DNA from 3 places in the Bacillus sp. Marseille-Q1617 genome. Region 3 is predicted to be linked to each of the others. Evidence: riboswitches for the same ligand, from Rfam matches in the RefSeq annotation. Region 3 holds a riboswitch; each other region holds the start of a gene.
What was found. A riboswitch is a leader RNA that binds a small molecule or an ion and turns the genes downstream of it on or off. The one in region 3 is predicted to bind lysine.
Positions count from the first base shown of each region.

Region 1: another riboswitch for lysine. It lies ahead of HWX64_RS15660 (Na+/H+ antiporter NhaC family protein); the one in region 3 lies ahead of lysA (diaminopimelate decarboxylase).
Region 2: another riboswitch for lysine. It lies ahead of HWX64_RS17505 (aspartate kinase); the one in region 3 lies ahead of lysA (diaminopimelate decarboxylase).

Region 1 covers NZ_CAHJXM010000002.1:859,220-863,064, reverse strand. The annotation lists gene HWX64_RS15665 (flavin monoamine oxidase family protein) at 1-18, opposite strand, end outside; gene HWX64_RS15660 (Na+/H+ antiporter NhaC family protein) at 178-1,740, opposite strand; lysine riboswitch at 1,856-2,038, opposite strand; gene yunB (sporulation protein YunB) at 2,467-3,231, opposite strand; gene HWX64_RS15650 (HD-GYP domain-containing protein) at 3,290-3,845, opposite strand, start outside.
Region 2 covers NZ_CAHJXM010000003.1:52,491-56,335, reverse strand. The annotation lists gene HWX64_RS17510 (YslB family protein) at 1-21, shown strand, start outside; gene HWX64_RS17505 (aspartate kinase) at 88-1,326, opposite strand; lysine riboswitch at 1,525-1,703, opposite strand; gene uvrC (excinuclease ABC subunit UvrC) at 1,945-3,717, opposite strand; gene trxA (thioredoxin) at 3,806-3,845, opposite strand, start outside.
Region 3 covers NZ_CAHJXM010000001.1:603,229-607,073, forward strand. The annotation lists gene ahpF (alkyl hydroperoxide reductase subunit F) at 1-627, opposite strand, end outside; gene ahpC (alkyl hydroperoxide reductase subunit C) at 640-1,203, opposite strand; gene HWX64_RS02985 (hypothetical protein) at 1,623-1,811, shown strand; lysine riboswitch at 1,872-2,047, shown strand; gene lysA (diaminopimelate decarboxylase) at 2,166-3,452, shown strand; gene HWX64_RS02995 (GNAT family N-acetyltransferase) at 3,506-3,845, opposite strand, start outside.

The DNA.
Region 1 (3,845 bases), on a different contig from region 3:
TTCCACCTCTGTCAGCATATCGATTCCCCCTTTCCTCCTATTCATATGAGAGAGGAACATCTGATAGAATTGCGGGCGAACGGCTCATTTTTCATAACTGCCGCGAATGCCCGATTGATCCCGGGCCCAAAATATAAAAAACCAGAAGCAAATATGCCTCTGGTTTTACGAATATCCTTATTGTGAAACTGCTGTATCTGAATTCTTTCCTTTTAAGAATCCGATTCCTGCAACCAGCACGATGACTACGACTAATCCAAGCAGGGTGCTTCCGGTGAACCCTAATACGAGGTAACCGATGGAAGCTGCCAATGCACCGATGAGTGCGTAAGGAATCTGCGTGAGAACGTGATCAATGTGATTGCTTCCTGCCCCGGTTGAAGACAGGATGGTTGTATCAGAGATTGGTGAACAGTGGTCTCCAAGAACCGCACCTGCTAAAACAGCGGCCATCGCAGGAAGTAATACACTTACATCAGTTGCTGCGGCAATTTCACCTGCTATCGGAAGCAGGATCCCGAACGATCCCCATGAAGTCCCTGTAGAGAAAGCCATGACTCCGGCCACCAAGAATAGCAGTACAGGCAGAACCTCGACCGGCATGTTCGATTTTTCCACTAATCCGGCTAAATATGTTCCAGTTTGAAGCTCATCGATAAGAGTGACGATCGCCCATGCAAAAATGAGGATGTATACAGCTGGAAGCATGGATTTGATTCCTTCAACAACCGCTGTTCCGGCTGCACTTCCCCCCACTCCCTTCAAGCTGACTTGACGGAAGAAAAGAATGAGTGCAATCGCTAATGCGAATAAGCTTCCATATAATAATGACTTAGTGACATCTGTATTTTCAAATACAGGTAAGATATCGAACGAACCAACTGCCTTATATCCAGTCCAAAGCATCATACCGACTGTTCCGACAACCAGGGCGATGATCGGCCATGCGAGATCGCCTACCGACCCTTTAGAGCTTACAGGCAGATCGTTCTTAAGCTCACCCGGGATCTCTTTATCCGGGTCATAAAGGTTGCCTGTCGTCACCGCTCTTTCTTCATGTTCCTTCATCTTTCCAAAATCAAAGCCTCTATAAGCAACGATCAACACTAGTAATAACGCTGCCCAAACATACAGATTCATAGGAATCATCTGGATGAATGCAGAAAATGCTGTGTATTCAGTGATGCTGTGTGTGGCAAGAATAGAGCCGATGATTCCAATGATATATGCTCCCCAGCTTGATACCGGTGATACCACACAGACCGGTGCCGATGTCGAATCGATGATATAAGCTAGTTTCGCACGGGAAATTTTGTGACGGTCCGTGATCGGTCTTGCAACCTGTCCGACCGCAAGCGCATTGAAATAGTCATCAATAAAAATAATGATACCTAAAACAGCCGCCAATAATTGCGCGCCTCTTCTTGTCTTCACCCGTTTCATCGCCCATTCACCGAATGCGCGGCTTCCGCCGGAAATGTTTACGAAAGCGGTGATGACGCCAAGAATCAATAAGAATAAAATGATGTACACATTCCAGGTATTCAATCCACCGTCGGCAACGAAAATGCCCTTGACGGCTTCCCATATCTTACTGAAAGTGCCTGTAATTGAGAAATCTGTGATTAGAAGTGCTGAAGCGATGATCCCTACACCCAGCGAGAGCAGTACGCGCCTCGTCAAGATAACCATCAGGATGGCTAAAAGGGGCGGGATGATTGAGTAAATTGTGTTTTCCATAATGTCCTCCTCCTATTTGATAGGGGGGGAACCTCATTGCATGACAGAGGAATAAAAAAAGGTAATGATAGAGGATCCTATCATTACCTTTAATGAGTAATGTAAGTGCTCCATCACGATCTGTAGCTCCCCATCATAGAGTATCCCCTATAATGACAGTGTTACCCTTCTTCAAGATAACCCCAGCACATATGCTTCTGACAAACATATCTGCTTCGGCAAAGGTTCCCTTTCATCTGTTGTCTCAGTTGTCATCCTCAAACAGCTTACTCTTGAACCCTGCACCTCTACCCCATCGGATTGATGATGTGGTTATGATATTAAAATTTCCTTTCTTAATATATCAAACTATCACTTTTTTGACAACTTTTTTATTGGGAAAGTGCGAGTACATGTTTTTCCATTCTTGATTACCGCAGTTGATTTCCGTGCAAGACTTCGCTTTTCGCGGGTGACCTGTGAGCCTCCTCGGCTTCGCCTGCGGGAAGAAAAGCGGAAGGGCTTTGTTCAGAGGCGTGTGGCATAAGGCGAATCGGCCACGAAGGCGTTCTTTGCCTTCTTGGACGAGTTGACTTATGACATGTGCCTCTAAGCCCTGGAGCTGGACAGGTCTCACATTGGCCACTTCTCCCGCAGGAGTCTTCGTCTTGCACTCCAACCAACTGCTGGAGCCAGCTATAATAGTATCTATACAAAAGAGTAGATGGTGATATCATAACACCTGAATCAATTCGTCGGGATTTCAATCGATGGTGATGTACCGTCGCCGCTGTTGTTGAAGAACTGAGGTACATCAAGGTGGACGGTATCCATGGCGATGAGTACATCCTGTTTGATGGTTTCTGTTTTGGTTGCAAACGGGATGATGATCTGGACATTGACGGTCAGGGTCACATAGACTTTGACCAGGGCATTGTTTATCCCGAACTCTTCTACTGTATGTTTAATGTCCGAACGCACGTCCCCAATTGAATGGAACCTGATCGGGACTTTAGGTCCCAAGTTCCCGAGTAAGGCGTTATTCGTAGCTTGACCAAGAGGAACAGAATACACGATTCCTTCATCCGCTTTTGTGCCTTCCTCGTCGATTTCTATGTCCGTGATGTATTCCAGATTTTCGATATTCCCTTTTTCAGCTTCCTTTAAATATAGTTGGACTAAATTAGTGATTTCTCCCTGAACGCGGTTGATGTTCTGTGTATTGAAACTGAGAGAGACCACCTCCCCTTCTGCATTTTTGACTTCTTCCGTTATTTCCTCTAACTCAATGGATCCTGCCACCTTTTTGTTGATCGCTTTATTGATGACCATCGTACCGATTCTGCTCGTTTGCGTTTCTGCATAAGCAAGCAGGGTTGGCTTCAAGCCCAGGTTTACGATCCAGAGACCCGCCCCTGTGGAAAAGATAAAGAAAACGATGGTGATGATCATCACGTGGCGAAAAGGCAGCGGTCCTCCTCTTCGGGGTTTGTGTGTTTTAAACTTTGACAAAAAAATCCCCCCTTACAAGCTATTCTTATGCTCTTTAAGGAGGGTTTAACGCAAAAATTTATTTTATTTTAGCGGCTGCCGGTTCATATTCGGCATCAAAACCGATGATGACTTTATCAAGCTCGCTCTGTAAGTCCAATTCATATGGAGAATAAAGCTCTTCCCCGTCTTCTTCTATCACCCGGATGACAGGCCTGTCCGTCAGTCCTTTATTCTGACCGGTGACAATCCCTTTTTTTCCGTCATTCAATTCAACAACCATCCCGTTCGGATAAATGGCGACGGATCTCCTGAACGCTTCTATGACATTCATGTCAAATAAGGAACCCGATCCCGCGTAAAGGATTTCCAGCGCTTCATGTGGAAGCATCGCTTTTCGGTACACGCGATTGGATGTCATCGCATCAAAGACATCTGCCACTGCAATGATCTTAGCGAAAGGATGTATATCATCCCCTTTTAGGCCCCGGGGATATCCTGAGCCGTCCAATCTTTCATGATGCTGATAGGCACAGTGAGCCACCAATAGAGATACAGACTGAAGTTTTCTAAGAATATCAAATCCGTGCTCGGTATGTTTCTTGACTTCCATGAACTCATCTTCTGTAAGTTTT
Region 2 (3,845 bases), on a different contig from region 3:
GAAAAAGATAAAGTAGAATAGCTGGGCACGAACGAAATAGATGAATGAAAAGGGTTGACTCCGGATGAGGAGTCAACCCTTTGTTGGTTAAAGCGTCACTTCTTCAACTTGGACGGCATCCAATTTGAACGCCGTATGTAAGACTCCGGCAGCTTTCTGCATATTTTCCTGATCGACCACAGCCGACACTTTGATTTCAGACGTACTGACCATTTTGACGACAATATCATTTTGAGCCAGGACCTCGAACATTTCTGCAGCCACTCCCGGGTTTGAAATCATCCCGGATCCGACAATGGATACCTTGGCAAGGTCGCGTTCATGTTCGATATGAGTGAAGCCCAGTTCTCCCTGGTTCTTTTCCAATACAGCCAATGCATCATCCAGGTCATGTTCCTTGATTGAAAAAGATAGATTCGTGGTATTACGGTCTGTCTGGCTCTGGATGATGATGTCCACGTTCAAATGATTTTTAGCAAGGGTGGTGAATACTGATGACAAGCCTGTCAGGGCATTTCCGAGTCCAAACACAGTCACCCGTACAATTTCGTCTTCGAATGCGACACCTCTTACCACTAAATTCTGTTCCATGCTTGCTTCCTCCTCAATATACGTACCTTCCACTTTTTCAAGGCTCGATCTCACTTCTAATGGGATTTGATAATTCTTTGCAAATTCAACCGCCCGCGGATGCAGGACACCTGCACCTAAATTGGCGAGTTCCAGCATTTCATCATACGAGATGGAAGGCAGTTTTCGTGCACCTTCAATATAACGCGGGTCAGACGTATAGACGCCGTCGACGTCCGTATAAATATCACAGCGGTCAGCTTTCAACGCAGCAGCGATTGCCACAGCTGTCGTATCGGATCCCCCGCGTCCTAGTGTGGTGATTTCACCGGATGGCGTCATTCCTTGGAACCCAGCTACAATCACGACTTTTCCGCCTTGAAGCTGTGTTGTCATTTTCTCGGTATGGATATTGGTGATGCGTGCATTGCTATGAACGGATTCTGTCTCGATCCCGGCCTGCCAGCCAGTATACGAAATGGCCTCCTGACCGGCTTGCAGCAATGCCATCGTCAAGAGAGAGATTGTCACTTGTTCGCCCGTGGATAAAAGCATATCCATTTCTCTTTTGCTTGGGTGAGAAGTGATTTCCCTTGCTAAACCGACTAATGTATCAGTTGTTTTCCCCATTGCGGACACGACAACCACCACATCATTTCCCCGATTCTTCTCCTCCAAAATTCTTGACGCAACATTTTGAATTTTTTCAACAGAACCTACTGATGTTCCACCGAATTTTTGAACGATAATACTCACAGCTTCTCCTTCTTTCTCTTTGAGTGTAGAAATGGAATCTTTTTTCTGAAGAGAATCATCTGACTACTGCACAAATCCCGCTGCCGGCTGAATGATCTAAACACCTGCAGTCTCATGCCTGATAACAAAAAAAGCAATGAGACGGATATCTCATTGCTTTATGAACTTAGAGTAATAATACTGAGTCGTTCATCGGCATTGTGAGATAGCTCTCCAAGATTGATTCATCTTGACAATCCTGCATTTCTTAAACGCAGGACCAGCGGAATTAGTATGAGCCTAACACCACTTCGGCGAATCTCCCCTTTCCAGACATCTCAACAGAGCCCATACTCCTCTTTGCCTGTACTCTTGAAGCTCGCACCTCTATCACCACTATTTAAAGTGATAATGTTTTAAATTATCGATAATTATAGCACACGAAAAAAATGGAAGCAATGAGTTTTTTCAAGAATTTTTCCTTTTAATTTTTTGCTCATTTCCTGGAAAAAAGAAGAGAGGCGGAACCAAGCAAGCTTGGGACTGCCTCTCTTCTTTTTTCCGGGACTTTTCAGCTTCAGCTGAAAAGCAAGTGAAACGAACTTTCACCCGAATGAGCCAAAAATTATCCTGGGGACCCTATTCCTGCAGTTTCTCACGCAAAACCTTCGCCACTGCTTCCGGAATCCCGATATCCTGAAATTCTACCACCGTTGCTTCCTTCATCTTCTTCATGGAACCGAAATGCTTCAGAAGCTGCTTCTTCCGCTTCGGTCCGATCCCGTCGATTTCATCAAGAATGGACTGGAATGCACCCTTTCCGCGGAGCTGGCGGTGGAATGTGATGGCAAACCGGTGGACTTCGTCCTGGATCCGCTGCAGCAGGTAAAATTCCTGGCTGCGTTTTTCGAGCGGCACGATCTGCAATGGATTCCCGTATAGGAGTTCCGATGTCTGGTGTTTATCGTCCTTCGCGAGACCGCCCAAGGGTATATCAAGTCCCAATTCATTTTCCAGCACTTCACGGGCCGCTTCGATTTGGCCTTTCCCTCCGTCGATGATGATGAGGTCAGGAAGCGGGAGTCCGTCTTTCAATACTCTTGAATACCTTCTTCTCACCACTTCGCGCATGGATTCATAATCATCCGGACCTTTGACGGTCTTTATTTTGTATTTACGGTATTCTTTCTTTGCAGGCTTTCCGTCTATGAATACAATCATTGCCGACACAGGGGCCGAGCCTTGTATATTTGAGTTGTCAAAAGCTTCGATCCTGAATGGGGTGTAAATCCCCATCTGTTCGCCCAGTCTTTCGATCGCTTTGATCGTTCTCTCTTCGTCCCGCTCGATCAAGGCGAATTTCTCATCAAGCGCCTGCTTGGCATTTTTTTCCGCTAATTTCACCAGCTCTTTCTTCTTGCCTCTCTTTGGCTGCGTGACCTTCACTTCAAGGAGTTTCATAGCGAGTTCTTCATCGATTGATTCGGGCAGAAAGATTTCTCTCGGTTTGAAATGGTTTGCTTTTGAATAAAACTGGCCCAAAAACGTAAGAAATTCATCTTCCGGTTCGTTGTACAGCGGAAACAGAGAAACGTCCCGTTCAATCAACTTCCCCTGCCTCACAAAAAACACCTGTACACACATCCATCCTTTATCAACCGCAAAACCGAACACATCACGGTCGGTAAAATCCGTCATCGTCATCTTCTGTTTTTCCATCGTTGCTTCTATATGAAGGATTTGATCACGGAATTCCTTTGCCCGCTCAAACTCAAGGTTTTCAGAAGCTTCCTTCATTTTTTCGGAAAGTTCATTCTTGATTTCTTTGTATCCCCCGTTTAAGAATCTGGCAATTTCATCGGTCATTTCCCTGTACGTATCCTTGCTCACTTCCTTCACACAAGGGGCGAGGCATTGACCCATATGATAATAGAGACAGACTCTGTCTGGCATGGTTGTACATTTTCGCAATGGATAAAGGCGGTCGAGGAGTTTTTTCGTTTCATTTGCTGCACCGACATTCGGATATGGCCCGAAGTACTTCCCTTTTCCCCGCTGCACCTTCCGGGTCGTAATTAAGCGGGGGTGACGTTCATTAGTCAATTTTATGAAAGGATAGCTTTTGTCATCCTTCAGCATCACGTTGTATTTCGGATCATATTTTTTAATCAGATTCATCTCGAGCACAAGAGCTTCCAGGTCCGAGGAAGTCATGATATATTCAAAGTCTTCTATTTCCCCCACAAGCCTCTGTGTTTTTGCATCATGAGAACCTGTGAAATAAGAACGGACCCGATTTTTCAACACTTTTGCCTTACCGACATAAATAATTGTACCCTGCCTGTCTTTCATCAGGTAGCATCCAGGCTGGCTGGGCAGTAAAGCCAATTTATTAGTTATGACTGAATTCACGGTATCCCCCCTCTCTCCTTCTATATTAACTGATGGAATAAGAAAAGCCGAGGCACCATGCCTCGGCTTTATAATCGATTAATTCACATTAAGCATGTTTATTTAATAATTCAGCAAGTGCTTCTTTC
Region 3 (3,845 bases):
TGGGTCCTTGTCGGAAAGCTCGCTGGCATCAGGGCCTTCCACGATTTTAGAAAGGATTTCCTCAATCGTCGTGCGTCCGCCGCTGAAAAATTCAGCATTCAAGTAAACGGATGGAACGGCCATGATGTTCTTGTATTCTACTTCTTCTTTGTACGCAGCACCGTCGATCATCGTGTGAGTGATGTTCGGATTGAGCACACTCATGATGTTGAGGGCCTGTACAACGTCAGGGCAGTTATGGCAGCTCAGGCTGACATATGTTTCGAAGTGATGCTCGCCTTTGACGCTCTTGATTCGATCGATGACACTCTGGTCCACTTTCGGGGCTCTGCCGCTGACTTGAAGAAGGGCAAGCACCAGGGAAGTGAATTCATGGCCGAGCGGGATACCGGCGAAATGGACACCGGTATCTTCCTCTCCTGCACGATTCACGCTGAAGCTTGGTGTTCTTGGAAGGTCAGCATTTTCGACAGAGATCATAGGGGACATGGATGAAAGCTCTTCGACTAGAGCCAGCATGTCCTTAGAAATGTCATCATCACCTGCTGAGACTTTCAGGACGATATCGCCTTCCATCATTTGCAGGTACTGTTCTAATTGTGCCTTAATATCTGCTTCGAGCATGATTTACTGCACTCCTTATAATTTACCAACTAGATCAAGACTTGGCTTAAGTGTTTCAGAACCTTCCTGCCATTTAGCCGGGCAAACTTCGCCTGGGTTTTTGCGCACATATTGTGCAGCCTTGATTTTGCCGATTAGGATGTCTGCGTCACGGCCGATGCCGCCTGCATTGATTTCAACTGTTTGGATGACACCATCTGGATCGATGATGAATGTTCCGCGGTCAGCTAGACCTTCTTCTTCATTCAATACCTCGAAGTTGCGGGAGATTGTTTGAGATGGATCCCCGATCATCGCGTATCTGATTTTACCGATTTTTTCTGAGCTGTCGTGCCAGCCTTTATGTGTAAAGTGAGTATCTGTAGAAACGGAATATACTTCTACGCCAAGCTCTTTAAGAGCTTCGTAGTTATTTTGAAGGTCTTCAAGTTCTGTAGGGCATACGAATGTGAAGTCTGCAGGGTAGAAGCAGAAAATGCTCCATTGACCTTTCAGGCTTTCGTCAGTGACAGTGATGAACTCACCATCTTTGTATGCTTGTGCTGTGAATGGTTTTACTTCTGATCCGATTAAAGACATAGTGTAAATTCCTCCTAAAAGTAGTATGTGGGATTGAGAATTATTAATAGTTTATAATAATTCTAATTCGATATTTATTATTATATATGCTGGTGAAAAAGTCAAGGAAGAAGATTGGATTATTTTTTTGTGTAGTTTATCGGGGGAAAGAGAAAGGGGTTCTTCCGTTTTGTTTCATATGTAGAGAGTCTTCAATCGTTAGAGTCAGATAGAGATAAATCGACAAGTGGCACAATTATTTGGATTCCGGCACAATTATTTGGTATGGCTCCTCTAATCATAGCAAAAGGGGGATATATTTTTAGCTCGAAAACTACTTTTTCAAAAAATAGGTTCAAATCCACTGTGAAATGATAAAAGATTGGCTGTTTTATAAACTTTTTTAACGGTTTAAAAATCTGTTGGGCAAGAAGAGTGGAATGTATCCAATATGTTTCTATTCAAAGGGCAGAGTCACGGGTGGATGGTTAGATGAATCGATTGAAGACGTGAAAAAGGAATTAACGGAATATGTGAAGGAAGCGCTCCTTGGATGCATCGATGAAAGTATTCACTTTACGATCGACGGGGTTTCCCCTGATAAGGCTCAAAATAAGAATATAACATAATAGATTGACAATTTTTCCACCCGGGTGGTATAGTGTCTTTACAAAACTATAAACTTACTCTCTGATAATAGAGGCGCGAGAATGAGGAGTAGCTTTCCTGAGGATGATGGATCCCGGGACGGAAAGTGAAAGGCAGATCGCCGAAACGGGAAGCAGCCTATCGGTTTCCTGTTGGGCTGGCATTGAACAAGTGTCAGACTGTCACAATGGTCACGTTGTGGAGAACTATTGAAGAGATGTTAATACAGAATTCTTCAGAACGTTCTTCGTTTTGATCAGGAAACCGTATGAGCATCGCTTCATACGGTTTTTTTGTGTAGTTTTTTTCGGAGGGGTTTCAGGAGGAGATTCAATATGACAGCAATGGAAACGAATGTACAAGGACAATTGGAAATCGGCGGGATGAGTACGGGCGAGCTTACCGCATTGTACGGAACTCCGCTGATGGTCTATGATGAGAACATGATCCGCCGCAATGCACGCGAGTTCCGCGAGGCGTTCATCGAGAGCGGGCTCGAGTTCCAAGTGGCATATGCGAGCAAGGCGTTTATGTGCAAAGAAATGGTGCGCCTTGCGGAAGAGGAGAATCTGTCGCTGGACGTCGTGTCCGGAGGGGAGTTGTACACGGCGCTCGAAGCAGGATTCCCGGCAGAACGGATTCATTTTCACGGGAATAATAAGTCTGAAGAAGAGATGGTGATGGCGCTTGATGCGGAGATTGGCTGCTTCGTGGTCGACAGCTTCCTTGAGCTTGAGCTCCTGCATGAGCTGGCGAAAGAGCGTGAACACCAGGTGAACATCCTGCTACGTGTGACGCCGGGTGTCGAGGCCCATACCCATGACTACATCATGACGGGGCAGGATGATTCGAAGTTCGGATTCGGGATTTCGACCGGCCAGGCCGACCGCGCGATGCAAATCGCCCTATGCAAGCCGCATTACAATGTACTCGGGATCCATTCCCATATCGGGTCGCAGATTTTTGAGCTGGACGGATTTCAGCAGGCAATCACCGTTCTGTCCGATTTTCTTCAAAGTGTAAGGCTGGAATGCGAAGTTACGCTGCCGGTTTTGAATATCGGGGGAGGCTTCGGGGTGCGTTATACGGAAGAAGACAAGCCGCTTCCGATCTCCGAATATGTAAAAGCGATCACGGACTGCGTGAAGGAAAGCTTCGGCGAGAATGGGTATCCGCTGCCGGAAGTATGGGTGGAACCAGGACGCAGCATCGTTGCGGAAGCAGGGACCACGCTGTACAAAGTCGGGTCGAAGAAAATCATCCCTGACGTGCGCACGTATGTGTCAGTGGATGGCGGCATGACCGATAATCTGCGTCCGGCACTGTACGGCGCGAAATATCATGCGGTGCTGGCGAACCGTCCGAATGAGGAATGCACGGAGCTTGTCAGCATTGCAGGGAAGTGCTGTGAGTCAGGTGACATGCTGATCTGGGATCTGATGCTTCCGCCGGTGAACTTCGGGGACACGCTTGCTGTGTTCAGTACGGGCGCTTACGGGTATTCGATGGCGAATAATTATAACCGGATTCCGCGTCCGGCCGTGGTGTTTGTGAAGGACGGCGAATCTCGAGTTGTAATCGAGCGGGAAACGTATGCGGATCTGGTGAGGCTGGACCGTTAAATGGAAAGAACCTTTGCCGGGTTGGAAGGCAAAGGTTCTTTTTTAGATAGAAGTCAGAAAATTTCCTTCTCCATTACCACGTTGGTGGTTTTATAACCGATCTTTTCATATAATCCCCTGGCGATCTTGTTATGCCCGAATACATGCAGACCGATCTTATTCACCCCGATTTGTTTTGCTTTCTCTTCTATTTCTTTCATTGCTTCTTTGCCGTAACCTTTTCCCTGGTGCTCTTCCAGGATGCGGATATCATAGATGAACGCTTTTTCAGAAGATTGCTTGGCGAGCCATATGATCCCTGTATGTTCAGCGCTCTCATTCAGAATCGTGTATAAGTAGTTATTTTCGGAATTCTCTCCATCCGGAAGAAGATTGCTGAATTCTTCCTGTGCT